Regions from separate parts of the Stenotrophomonas sp. Nf1 genome, predicted to be linked through region 1. Evidence: predicted binding sites of a transcription regulator. Region 1 holds the regulator's gene; each other region holds the start of a gene.
What was found. The regulator FliA, encoded in region 1, starts transcription of late flagellar genes. The targets are predictions, from matches to a motif close to TAAAGTTTNNCNNNCNNNGGCCGATAA.

Region 1 (4,353 bases):
GCAGCTGGTCGAGCAGGGCCTCGAACTCGTCTTCGCTGATCAGGCCGTCGTCGGCCTTCTTCGCCGGCGCGACCGCGGTCGGCGCGTTGCCGCCGTGCAGCTGGTCGAGCAGGGCCTCGAATTCGTCTTCGGTGATCAGGTCGCCGCCCGCGGCGGCGGGTGCGGCGGCGGTCGGGGCCGCGGTACCGCCACCGTGCATGTCGAACTGTGCGATCAGCTCCGGCGGCGCATAGCCCGGCTCGGTACCCGAGGACACCGCATCGAGCATCGACTGCAGGTAATCCAGCGATTGCTGGGCGGCGTCGAAGTGATGGGCCTGCAGCACGGCCTGGCCGGCGCGCGCGATGCCGAGGGCTTCTTCAGCGGCGTGGCACAGCTCGACCATGGCGGTGACGCCGAGGAAGCCGGCGCCGCCCTTGAGCGTGTGGTAGCCGCGGAACACCGCGTTGAGCTGCTCGCTGTCCTGCGGTGCCTGCTCCAGCGACACCAGCTGTTCGCCCAGGCGGTCCAGGATTTCCTGTGCCTCGATGATGAAATCGGCAGTGATGTCGTCGGATACCGCGCTCATGCTTACAGCCCCAGATCCGACAACAGGTCGTCGGCGTCGTTCTGCGAGACCGCGTGGCGGTCCAGTCCCTTCAGTGCCGGCCCGGCCAGTTCCGGGTCGGTGCGATGCTGTTCCGGCGGCAGGCCGAGCGCGCCGAAGCCTTCGTGCACGCGGCGCACGATGCCGACCACGCGACGGATGATCTGCCCGGTCAGGTCCTGGTAGCTCTGGGTCAGGGCGATCTCGGTGAGGTTGTGGCGGATGCGCTCAAGCTGGGCGTCCTGGCCGGGCTGCAGGCCTTCGGCGCGCAACTGTTCGGTCAGGCTGCGGCATTCCTCGGCCAGGTCCAGGGTGCGGTGGGTGGCCTGTTCGGTCATCGCCACCACGTGGTCCAGGCGCGCGCAGGCGTCGTCCAGTTCGCCGGCATCGCTGGGCACGGTCGGCAGTTCACCCAGCGCCTGGCCCAGTTCGCGGGCCAGCCGCGAAAGACCGCTCATCATCGGCTGCGTGCGCAGCGCGACCAGTCCGTCGATGCGCTGCCGCCAGGCGGCCTCGTCGCCGGATTCCAGCGCGTCCAGGGCTTCCTGCAGGCGCAGGGCAAGGGCGTTCTTGTCGACCGTGGTATCCATCAGGCGCTGGCCGCCAGGCGTTCGAAGATCTTGCCCAGCTTTTCTTCCAGGGTCTGCGCGGTGAACGGCTTGATGATGTAGCCGTTGACGCCGCTCTGGGCGGCTTCGATGATCTGCTCGCGCTTGGCTTCGGCGGTCACCATCAACACCGGCAGGGTCTTCAGCTTGGCGTCGGCGCGGATCGCCTTGAGCAGCTCGATGCCGGTCATCACCGGCATGTTCCAGTCGGTGACCACGAAATCGAACGGCTGGCTCTGCAGCAGCGACAGCGCGGCATGCCCGTCCTCGGCTTCGGCGGTGTTGGTGAAGCCCAGATCGCCCAGCAGGTTCTTGACGATGCGACGCATGGTCGAAAAGTCGTCGACGATCAGGATGCGCATGTTCTTGTTCAAAGCAGAGTTCCTTTGTTGTTCATTCCGGGCGGCCGGGGGCAGCCGCCTCGGGGATGTTCATTCTTCAAGGCCGGCGTCGACGGCCTCGAAAATCTTCAATCGGCCACGCAGGCGCAGCACCGCCTGGCCGTGGATCTGGCAGACCCGCGACTCGCTCACGCCGAGCACCGCGCCGATCTCCTTCAGGTTCAGCTCCTGCTCGTAGTACAGCGAGAGCACCAGCTGTTCGCGCTCGGGCAGGTGGCCGATGGCCTTGCCCAGTTCGCGGCCGAACTCGCCACGCTCCAGCACCTGCTGCGGGGTCGGGCCGCCCTGGGCGACGGTATCCAGTTCGCCCTGGTCCTCGATGCGCGATTCCAGGCTCAGCACCTGGCCACGTGCGGCGTCTTCCATCAGCCGCAGGTACTCGGGCAGCGGCATGTCCATCGCAGCGGCCACTTCGGTGGCGCTGGCGGCACGGCCGCTGCTCTGTTCCAAGCGGCGGATGGTGGCGGCGGCATCGCGTGCACGGCGGTGCACCGAACGCGGCACCCAATCGCCACGACGGATCTCGTCGATCATCGAGCCGCGGATGCGGATCGAGGCATAGGTCTCGAACGAGGCGCCCTGGTCGGCGTCGTAGCTGCGCGAGGCCTCGATCAGGCCCATCATGCCGGCCTGGATCAGGTCGTCGACCTCGACGCTGGCCGGCAGGCGTGCGGCCAGGTGGTGGGCGATGCGCCGCACCAGGTCCGAATGCTGGGCGATGACCTCGTTGGCCGCCGAGCGCTGGACCTCCCGGTACTGGGCTGCGCCTTTCATGCGGCCACCCCGCGCTGCTTGAGGATGCGTTCGAGGAAGAACTCGACGCCGCCACGGGGTTCGGTCGGCGCCTGCCAGCGCGCGGTGCGCCGTGCGATCTCGGTGATCGCCAGCGCGGCCGGGCTGGACGGGTAGGCCTTCACCACCGGCTGCTGGCGCTGCACCGACAGGCGCAGCCAGTCATCCTGCGGCACGCAGCCCAGGTAGTTCAGCGAGACATCGGCCAGGAACTTCTCGCAGACGCGGGTCAGCTTTTCGTACAGCACCCGGCCCTCGTTGGGGTCGCGCACCATGTTGGCCACCACCTGGATGCGGTCCACGCCACGCTCGCGCGAGAGCACCTTGATCAGCGCATAGGCGTCGGTGATCGAGGCCGGTTCGTCGCAGACCACCACCACGGTGTCCTGCGCGGCCTGGCAGAAGGTCAGCACGCCATCGGTGATGCCGGCGGCGGTGTCCACCACCATGATGTCCAGCTCGCGCTCCAGTTCGGAGAACACGTTGACCAGGCCGACGTGCTCGGCCGGGGCCAGCTCGGCCATGTGCCGGCGGCCGGACGCGGCCGGGACCACCAGCACGCCGTTCGGGCCTTCGACGATGACGTCGTCCAGCGAGCAGCGGCCGGCGACCAGGTCGGCCAGCGTGAAGGTGGGGTTCAACCCCAGGATCACGTCGATGTTGGCCAGGCCCAGGTCCGCATCCAGCAGCAGCGTGCGCTTGCCCATGCCGGCCAGCGCCACGGCCAGGTTGGCCGACACGTTGGTCTTGCCCACGCCGCCCTTGCCGCCGGTCACGGCAATGGTGCGCACAGGGCCGAGCGGCTCGCTGCGGGTGGCCGACAGCGGGAAGGTCTTGGTCAGCTTGGCGTACTCACGCGACGGCATGGTTCAACTCCGGGTTGCAGGGCATATCGGCCGCTCGGCGCAAATCTTCAAGGCGAAGTACGAGATTGGCCGCGCTGGCCCGGTGCAGGTCCTCCGGCACGTCCTGGCCGTCGGTCACCCAGGTGATCGGCAGGCTGTGATCCACGGCCACCGACAGCGCGTTGCCGAAGCGGCCGGTCTCGTCCAGCTTGCTCAGCACCAGGCCCTGCAGGTTGGCCGCGCCGAAGCGGCGGACCACCTCGTCCATGTCGCCGAAACTGGTGTTGGCCGGCAGCACCAGCAGGGTGCGCACCTGGCGGGCGGCGCGCAGCCACTGCAGCTGGGCGGCCAGCGCGCGGTCGCGCGGGCCCAGGCCAGCGGTGTCGATCAGCACCAGCTTGTAGTCCTTCAGGCGCTCCAGCAGCTGGTCCAGGTCGGTGCCGCTGTTGGCCTCGTGCACGGCGATGCCGAGCTGGCGGCCGTAGCCGTACAGCTGTTCGCGGGCGCCGATGCGGGTGGTGTCGGTGGTGACCAGGGCGACGTCACGCGGGGCGTGCTTTTCGGCGAAGCGCGAGGCCAGCTTGGCGATGGTGGTGGTCTTGCCGGCGCCGGTCGGGCCGACCAGGGCGATCACACCGCCTTCTTCCAGCGGGTCGACCGGGGCGATCGGCAGCTTGCGCGAGATCAGCCCCAGCATCAGGCCGCGGCCGCGGTGGGCTTCGGTCTCCAGCGGGATCTGCATGGCCACGTCGCGGGCCAGGCCGGCGTCGAAGCCGTACTCGTCCATCAGGTCCAGCGCGGTGGCGCGCACCGGGCAGCCGCGCAGGCGCTCGTCGGTGAAGCGGTTCATCTCGCGCTCGATCACCTGGCGCATGCCGGCCACTTCCTGGCGCAGCTGGCGGATCTCGGCGTCGTCCTGGGCCACCACGGTCAGCGCCGGGGCCGGCGCCAGCATCGGCGCCGGGCTGGCGTCGTCGGCGGCGTCCACCGGTGCCGGTTCGCTGACGGTCGATTCGGCCGGCGCCTCGGCCACGGCGGCGGTCGGCAGCGGCGGCGGCTGCACCGCCGGGACCGGGCTTTCGTGATGCGCTTCGTGCGGCGGGTCGATCTGGAAGCGGGCG
Region 2 (4,353 bases), on a different contig from region 1:
TTCCAGGTTGGCGGCCTGCTGCTCGGTACGGCGTGACAGGTCGCTGTTGCCGGAGGCGATTTCGCCGGCGGCCGAGCTGATCGCGCGGCTGGACTGCTTGATGCGGGTGACAATCTCGCTCAGCTGCGCGGCGGTGGCGTTGGCATCGTCACGCATGCGGGCGAACACGCCCTGATAGTCGCCGTGCATGCGCACGGTCAGGTCACCCTGCGACAGCGCGGCGAGCAGGCCGGAAATCTGTTCGATGCTGCCGGCGTTGGCGTCCAGCAGGCCGTTGATCTGCTGGGCCAGCTGCAGGAAGAAGCCTTCCTTGTCGCTGGCATCGATGCGGCCGGACAGGTCGCCGGCGGCAGCCTGGGCGATCACGCGGGCCACTTCGGCCTCGACCTGCGCTTCCTGGGTACGGTCGCGCCATTCCACCACGTAGCCGACGGTGTCGCCGCCTTCGTTGCGGATGGTCGACACCACCTGGGCGAACTGGGCATCGCCATACTGCATCGGGCGACGGGCCACGCCATGCGCCTTCAGGTTGCCGAGCAGGGTCTGGTCCATCTCGCCACGGTGCTCGAGCACGGTAACCGGCTTGCCGATCAGCGAGGCCTGGGCGTCGAAGTCGGGCAGGTCGCGGCGCACGTCATCCTGGTACTGGCTCAGGGTCTGCTGCAGGGCGCGGTTGGTGTAGACGATGGTGTTGCTGGTGTCGGTCAGGTACACGCCGGTCGAGCTGTAGTCCAGCGCGGTGCGGATGCGCAGGTTCTCGCGGGCGATGGCCTGGTCGGTCTCGATGCGTTCACGCAGGTCGCGCTGCATGCGCTGCATGGACTGCATCAGTTCGCCCACTTCGTCCTGGCGGCTGACATCAATGTGGCCATCGAGCTTGCCACCAGCCACGTCGTTGGCCACCGAGACGGCGCCACGCACGCTGCCGACCAGGGCACGGGCGAACAACCAGACCAGCACCAGGCCGAGCGCGGCGCCGCCCAGCAGGGCGATCACGGTCAGCACGGCCGAGGCGGAATAGGTGGTGGCCGCTTCATCGCGCGAGGCGCGGGCGAGGCGGTTGTCTTCGGCGATCAGCGCTTCCAGCGCCGAGGCAGCCTTGCGGTGCTTGGTGCGGGTTTCGCCGACGAAGGTGTCGATGGCATCGTCCGGCAGGTCCAGTTCCAGCATCTCGGTGACGCTGTCATAGGAGGCCAGGGCGTCCTTCCATTCCTTGGCGAAGGTGTCGAACAGCTTCTTCTGCTGCGCGTTGTCGACCAGCTTCGGATAGTCCTTGATCGAGGTGTCCATGCTGGTACGCAGGTCGGTGGCCTGCTTGCGCGCGTCGGACTTGACGTCGTCGCTGGCGCGGATCAGCTGCTGGTAGGCGGCATTGCGGTACTCACCCAGCATGCCGCGCATCTCGCCGGCCATGCGGATGCTTTCCATGCGTGAACCGGCCAGTTCGGTGGTGACGTTGTTCAGCGAATGCAGGCCACGATAGGCGACGATGCCCTGCAGCAGCATCACCAGCAGGATGACGCCGAAGGTCAGCATCAGCTTCGGCATCAGTTTCAGGTTGTTGATCCACGGCATGGGCGTTGCGAGCTCCTAAGGCAGACGCGTCCGGGCATCGGGCCCGGTTGCAGCAGAAACCACGCCGGCACCAGGTCCGGCGTGGCTCGACGGACAGCGGATTACTTGATGTTGGCCAGCTTCAGGCCCGACGGCGAGCTGACTTCGATTTCCGCGCGCGAAGCGTCGCGCTGGATCTTGCCGATCACGCAGACGGTCTTGCCTTCCAGGGTTTCCAGCGGGAAGGAGAACTTGCCGCGGTTCTCGCCGGCGATGCGCGCCGAGAAAGTGTGGCGCGGGAAGGCGCCGCCCATGTACAGGAAGGTCGGCTGGCCTTCGGAACCTTCTGCGTAGCGGGCCTTTTCAACCTTGCCGCAGACCATGCCGTCCTTGCCGACCGAGCGCGGCGCCATTTCCGGCGGGATCATGTCGGCCGACTGGGCGAAAGCGGAGGCGGCGGTGGTGGCCAGGACAGCAGCCGAGACGAACGCAAGCAGGGACTTCATCGAGGGGTATCTCCGGGGATGGTAACGGTCGGGCCGGTCCTGCGCGCTCCTGCGCGGCCGGCTTCTGTCCCCCCTATCGGCATCGCCGGGGGGAACTGAAGGGTTTTGTGACCAGAACGTGAAGCAGTTCCGTTTGCTCAGGCGGCGACGTCTTCCACGGCGCTGGGCTGGCCCATGTCGGCGCTGTCGAGCAGGGTCTCGATATCCAGCAGGATCAGCATGCGGTCGTCATGGGTGCCGATGCCGGAAATGAAGCGGGTATCGACCGCGGCGCCGAACTCCGGGGTCGGACGGATCTGCTCGGCCGACAGCGGGATCACGTCGGAGACACTGTCGACGACGATGCCGACCACGCGGTCTTCCACGTTCAGCACGATCATCACGGTGAAGGCGTCGTAGCGGGCATCGTCCAGGCGCAGCTTCAGGCGCAGGTCGATGACCGGCACGATGGTGCCGCGCAGGTTGATCACGCCCTTGATGTAATCCGGAGCATCCGGCACGCGGGTCACCGCATCGTAGCCGCGGATTTCCTGCACCTTGAGGATATCCACGCCGTAGTGCTCGGCACCGAGGGTGAAACTGAGGAATTCGCCACCGGCGCTGGCGGTGGAGCTGGTCTTGTCGTTCATCGAGGGGTCCTGGTTCTGCCGGAAGTCCCGGTGTCAGGCTCGATATCGGCCCCGTGGGGGGGGACTTTAGCTGCCGGGCAATGGATGGGGGCAGATCCCTTTTCAGGGAAAAGGGATCTGACCCCGGCATGCGTTCCAGGGTTGCCGGCCAGCGGCCGGCACTACCACGCGCCTACATCTCGCCGTTGCGGCGGGCCTTGCGCTGGCGGTCGATGCGGAAGATGTAGCGCTGGATGGCGCTGTCGGCGCCGCGTGGCAGGCTGTCGAAGCGCATGCCCACGCGTTTGACCTCGATGCCATTGGGCTGGCGCTGCGGCAGCAGGTTGCAGACCACCAGCTCGATGTCCAGATCCGGCCCGTCCGGCAGCGAAAGCCGGGCCGGGTAACGCTTCTGCAGGCCGAACACCGCGCAGTCGTTGGGCACGACCACCGCCAGGCCGCCGCCACTGATGTCCACCACGCGCATCGACAGGGCGTCGGCGCGGGCTTCGCCGGGCGGCAGCAGCAGCTGCGGCGAGTCGGTCACCGGGGTCTCCAGACGGTACAGCTCGCGGCGTTGCAGGTGCACCAGTTCGTCCGGCAGCGGGGTGCGGAAGGCGACGTGGCCGTCGTTGTCCACGCGCTGCAGTTCGTGCAGGCGGAAACGCACCAGTACCCGTTCCAGCTGGGCGAAGCACAGCAGATGGTCGGCCTGTTCGGCGGCACGGTTGGAGGCTTCCTGCGGGCTGCCATCAAGCAGCAGGTAGTCCTCGTCTTCATCGAGGTCGAGCAGTGCAGTGGGAAACGAGCGGTCGCGGCCGTCAATATGCGCGTTGATCAGCGAACGCTGGTCGATCAGCGAGCGCAGCAGCTGGCGCAGCTGACGGGGATTGCGAACCAGGAATCGTTCGTCAGCGGCGTCGGCCGCATGGACTTCATGCACTGCAGTGTCGTTGCCGTCGGACATGGAATCTAGGGTCAAGGGCGGGCGCCAGCACGCGTTGGCGCGAGGCTCGATGGGGATATCGGCCTCTGCCTCGGATTATGAAGTGAGGAATGCATCACTTTCCATGCAAAAGGGGTCAGAGCCCTTTCCCACGGGAAAGGGATCTGACCCCGATTACCCACCAGGTCGTGGGTGGGGTCAGAGCCCTCTTCCAGGGAAGAGGGATCCGACCCCGGCGTCCTCAGAACTCCTGCCAGTCGCCCTCGGCCGCCAGTGCCGGCGCCGCCGATGCGTGCAGCCGGCGAGCCGGTGCTGCCTTGGTGGCGGGCAGGGCGGTGGCCACCTGGCGCGGCTGCGGTGCGGTGGCCAGTCGTGCCGGTGCCGTGGTGACGCCCTGCGATGCCAACCGGAAGCGTGCCACGGCTTCACCCAGCTGCACGGCCTGGTCTTCCATCGCGCGCGCCGCAGCGGTCGCTTCCTCCACCAGCGCGGCGTTCTGCTGGGTGGTTTCGTCCATCTGCACCACGGTCTGGTTGACCTGCTCGATGCCGGCGCTCTGTTCCTGCGAAGCGGCGGAGATCTCGGCCATGATGTCGGTCACGCGCTGCACCGAGGCAACGATCTCGCCCATGGTGCTGCCGGCCTGATGGACCAGGCTGGAGCCCTCGGCGACCTTGCCGACCGAATCATCGATCAGGCCCTTGATCTCCTTGGCAGCGGCCGCCGAGCGCTGGGCGAG
Region 3 (4,353 bases), on a different contig from region 1:
GATGGCGGACATCGTGGTCACCACCTGGCCGACCACATCGCCGCCCTGCGTCGCCACGCCATGCGCGCCGATGGCCAGCTGGTTGGCCTGACGCGCGTGCTCGGCGTTCTGCTTGACGGTGGACGTCAGCTCCTCCATCGATGCAGCGGTCTCTTCCAGGTTGGCCGCCTGCTGCTCGGTGCGCCGCGACAGATCGGTATTGCCGGCGGCGATCTCACCTGCGGCCAGGGTGATGCTCGATGCACTGGACTGGATGCGCCCGACGATCTGCTTGAGCTGATCGACGGTGGCGTTGCAGTCGTCCCGCATGCGCGCGAACACGCCATGGAAATCACCTTCCATGCGCACCGTCAGGTCGCCGCGCGAGATCGCCTGCAGCAGGGTCGAGACCTGTACCAGATTCTCGTCGGTGGTCTGCATCAGCCGGTTCAGCCCGGCCACCATGTCACCAAATTCGTAGGAGAAGCGCGCTTCATCACCGCGCTGGCTGAAATCGCCGGCGGCCGCTGCCGTCGCCAGCCGGCGGATCTCGCCATTGATCGCCGACAGGCTGCGCTTGGTCTCGTCCATGGCCTGGGTGATCGCCGCCTTCTCGCCCGGCAATGGATCCATGTCCACCGACAAGTCACCGCGCGCGTAATGCTTCATCACCTCGATCAAGCGGTTCTGCACCTGTACGTGCGAGCCCACCAGGGCATTGGTCTCGTGCACCATGCGTCCGTAGTCGCCCGGGAACGCGCTCTCGTCCATGCGATAGCTGAGACTTCCCGCATCGTGCTGGCGGGCCAGCTCGCCCTGTGCCGCCATCACCGCCTGCACCTGGGACTGCATGCGCTGCATCGACTTCAGCAGCTGGGTCACCTCATCGTTGCCCGAGGCGTCGATGGCAGTGTCCAGGCGTCCGCTGGCGATACCGTCGGCCAGCTTCACCGCCCCCGCCAGCGGGCGGGTCAGGCTGCGGGTGATCGCCCAGGCCGCCAATGACCCCAGCAGCAGGCTCAGTGCGCCAAATACCATCGACAGCGTGCCGGTCCAGGCCTCGGTGGCGCGATATTCTTCGCGGCTGCGCGCGGTCAGCGATTCCTGGTGGCGCAGCAGCGCGGAAATGGATTCATTCCAGGCCGTCGCCAGACCATGCTCGGCCAGCAGTTCGCGGGCGGCACCGTCGAAATCACCGGCCTTCATGCGTGCATGCAGCTGCCCGGTGGAAACCTCGGTGGCCTTGCGCGCCGCTTCGATTTTCGCCACCAGCGTATCGCCGGTGGCGTCGCGCGGAATCTTGACGTAACGCGCCCATATACCGTCGTAGGTATGCGACAGCTGCAGGGCCTGCTGATAATCCTTGTCGAAATCCTCGCCGCGCTTGATCACCATCAACCGCCGGTGCATCAGCATCGCGTTGTTGGTATCGAGCATGTCGTTCAACAGCCGCATCTTCACCATGTTCACGTCCACCACCTTTTCGAACTGGGCGGACTTGAGGTGATTTCCGTACAGCACCAGGCCGACAATGGCCAGGATGAACAGGAGCAGCAGACCAAACCCGGCACCCAGCCGGGAACCCACACGGAGGTTGCGTAAGGCGAGCATCTCAATTCCCTTGATCATGGCCGTACGATCGATGGCGGCGTAACCGGGAGAATCTTTAAGAGATTTTCTGCATATACCTTCAAGAATATCCTGAACTGTGCGGAGCGGCCTGGAAAATACCCCCGATACCCGCATTCATAATGCCAGTGAATACCGTTGATGGCGGATACCGGAAATCCCCCGCCGCGCGATCGCCATGAAGGGGCCCACCCGCCCTCGGCAGATCGCGCGGGCAGCGACCTGATGCGCCCTGTGGCCCGGCATCGGTACCGGCACCCGGGTGCCCCAGCAGTTACCATGGACGGCCCTGTCCCTGCTCCGCCGCCGCAGCCTTCCGGCGCGGCCGGATGCCCCGATCCACGAGTCCCATGTCCAAAGACAAGTCCGCCGAACACACCCCGCTGATGAAGCAGTTCTTCGCAGCCAAGTCCGACTACCCGGACCTGCTGCTGTTCTTCCGCATGGGCGACTTCTACGAGCTGTTCTACGACGATGCACGCAAGGCCGCGCGCCTGCTCGACATCACCCTGACCCAGCGCGGCAGTTCCGGCGGCGCGCCGATCCCGATGGCCGGTGTGCCGGTGCATGCCTACGAGGGCTATCTGGCGCGGCTGGTGGCGCTGGGCGAGTCGGTGGCCATCTGCGAGCAGATCGGCGATCCGGCACTGGCCAAGGGTCTGGTCGAACGCAAGGTAGTGCGCATCGTCACCCCTGGCACGGTCACCGACGAGGCGCTGCTGGACGAGCGCCGCGACACCCTGCTGATGGCGCTGTCGCGTACCCGCCAGGGCTACGGCCTGGCCTGGGCCGATCTGGCCGGTGGTCGCTTCCTGGTCAACGAAGTGGAGACCGACGACGCGCTGGAAGCCGAACTGGCGCGCCTGGAGCCGGCCGAACTACTGGTACCCGACGAAGAGAACTGGCCGGAATTCCTGCGCCAGCGCACCGGCGTGCGCCGCCGCGCACCGTGGCTGTTCGACGCCGACAGCGGCCGCCGCCAGCTGCTGGCCTTCTTCAAGCTGCATGACCTGAGCGGTTTCGGCATCGACGACAAGCCGCGCGCCACCGCCGCCGCCGGCGCCCTGCTCGGCTATGTGGAGGAAACCCAGAAGCAGCGCCTGCCACATCTGACCTCGATCGCGATGGAAACCGCCGGCGAGGCGATCGCGATGAACGCCGCGACCCGCCGCCACCTGGAGCTGGATACGCGCGTCGACGGCGATACCCGCAACACCCTGCTGGGCGTGCTCGACAGCACGGTCACGCCGATGGGCGGCCGCCTGCTGCGGCGCTGGCTGCATCGTCCGCTGCGCCTGCGCGAGGTGCTGGTGCAGCGCCATCACGCCGTGGAAACCCTGATTGATCGCGGCAGCGACGCCGACATCCGCGAGCAGTTCCGCCGCCTGGGCGATCTGGAGCGCATCCTCACCCGCGTTGCACTGCGCTCGGCGCGCCCGCGCGATTTCTCCACCCTGCGCGATGGCCTGGGCCTGCTGCCGGCCGTGCGCGAGGTGCTGGCACCGCTGGATTCGCCGCGCCTGCAGACCCTGCACGCCGCGCTCGGCGAGCACGACGAATGCGCGCAGCTGCTGGCCAGTGCGATTGCCGAAATGCCACCGCTGAAGCTGAGCGATGGCGGCGTGCTGGCTGATGGCTTCGACGAAGAACTGGATGAGCTGCGCCGGCTGTCGACCCACGCCGACCAGTTCCTGGTCGACCTGGAACAGCGCGAACGAGAAAGCAGCGGCATTCCCACCCTGAAGGTGGGCTACAACCGCGTGCACGGCTACTACATCGAAATCAGCAAGGGCCAGTCCGACCGCGCGCCGGTGCACTACACCCGCCGGCAGACGTTGACCAATGCCGAGCGCTACATCACCGAAGAACTGAAAGCGTTCGAGGACAAGGTGCTGTCCGCGCGCGACCGTTCGTTGTCGCGCGAGAAGTACCTCTACGAACAACTGCTCGACACCCTGGGCAGCCAGCTGGAACCGCTGAAGCAGTGTGCGGCGGCGCTGAGCGAACTGGACGTGCTGGCCGCCTTCGCCGAACGTGCACAGGCGCTGGACTGGGCACGCCCGGAACTGCAGGCCGAGCCGTGCCTGAAGATCGAACGCGGCCGCCACCCGGTGGTCGAGGCGGTGCGCGAACAGCCGTTCGAACCCAACGATCTGGACCTGCATCCAGACCGTCGCATGCTGGTCATCACCGGCCCGAACATGGGCGGTAAATCGACCTACATGCGGCAGAACGCGCTGATCGTGCTGCTGGCCCACATCGGCAGCTTCGTGCCGGCCAGCCGCGCATTGATCGGCCCGATCGACCGCATCCTCACCCGCATCGGCGCCGGCGACGACCTGGCGCGCGGGCAATCCACCTTCATGGTGGAAATGGCCGAAACCAGCTACATCCTGCACCACGCCTCCGCGCATTCGCTGGTGCTGATGGACGAGATCGGCCGTGGCACCTCCACCTATGACGGCCTGGCGCTGGCCGACGCAGTGGCCCGCCACCTGGCCTACCAGAACCGCTGCTACACGCTGTTTGCCACCCACTACTTCGAACTGACCGCGCTGGCCGACGAACAGCACGAGGGCGGCCGCAGCGGCATTGCCAACGTGCACCTGGACGCGGTCGAGCATGGCGAGGCGCTGGTGTTCATGCACGCGGTGAAGGACGGCCCGGCCAACCGCAGCTTCGGCCTGCAGGTGGCGGCACTGGCCGGCCTGCCGCGGGCGACCGTGGCGCAGGCGCGTCGTCGCC

Region 2: C9412_RS20390 (chemotaxis protein CheW) is a predicted target of FliA. The motif match lies at 2,732-2,758, and genes of this name have one in related genera.
Region 3: C9412_RS03025 (methyl-accepting chemotaxis protein) is a predicted target of FliA. The motif match lies at 1,622-1,648, and genes of this name have one in related genera.

What each region holds. Positions count from the first base shown of each region.
Region 1 is NZ_PYTV01000002.1:9,892-14,244, forward strand. Features, by position in the region: gene C9412_RS04015 (chemotaxis protein CheA) at 1-568, opposite strand, end outside; gene C9412_RS04020 (protein phosphatase CheZ) at 571-1,176, opposite strand; gene cheY (chemotaxis response regulator CheY) at 1,176-1,568, opposite strand; gene C9412_RS04030 (RNA polymerase sigma factor FliA) at 1,626-2,369, opposite strand; gene C9412_RS04035 (P-loop NTPase) at 2,366-3,253, opposite strand; gene flhF (flagellar biosynthesis protein FlhF) at 3,240-4,353, opposite strand, start outside.
Region 2 is NZ_PYTV01000017.1:3,094-7,446, forward strand. Features, by position in the region: gene C9412_RS20380 (methyl-accepting chemotaxis protein) at 1-1,575, opposite strand, end outside; gene C9412_RS20385 (hypothetical protein) at 1,677-2,060, opposite strand; gene C9412_RS20390 (chemotaxis protein CheW) at 2,198-2,689, opposite strand; gene C9412_RS20395 (flagellar brake protein) at 2,862-3,635, opposite strand; partial or broken gene C9412_RS20400 (methyl-accepting chemotaxis protein) at 3,856-4,353, opposite strand, start outside.
Region 3 is NZ_PYTV01000001.1:616,142-620,494, reverse strand. Features, by position in the region: gene C9412_RS03025 (methyl-accepting chemotaxis protein) at 1-1,590, opposite strand, end outside; gene mutS (DNA mismatch repair protein MutS) at 1,959-4,353, shown strand, end outside.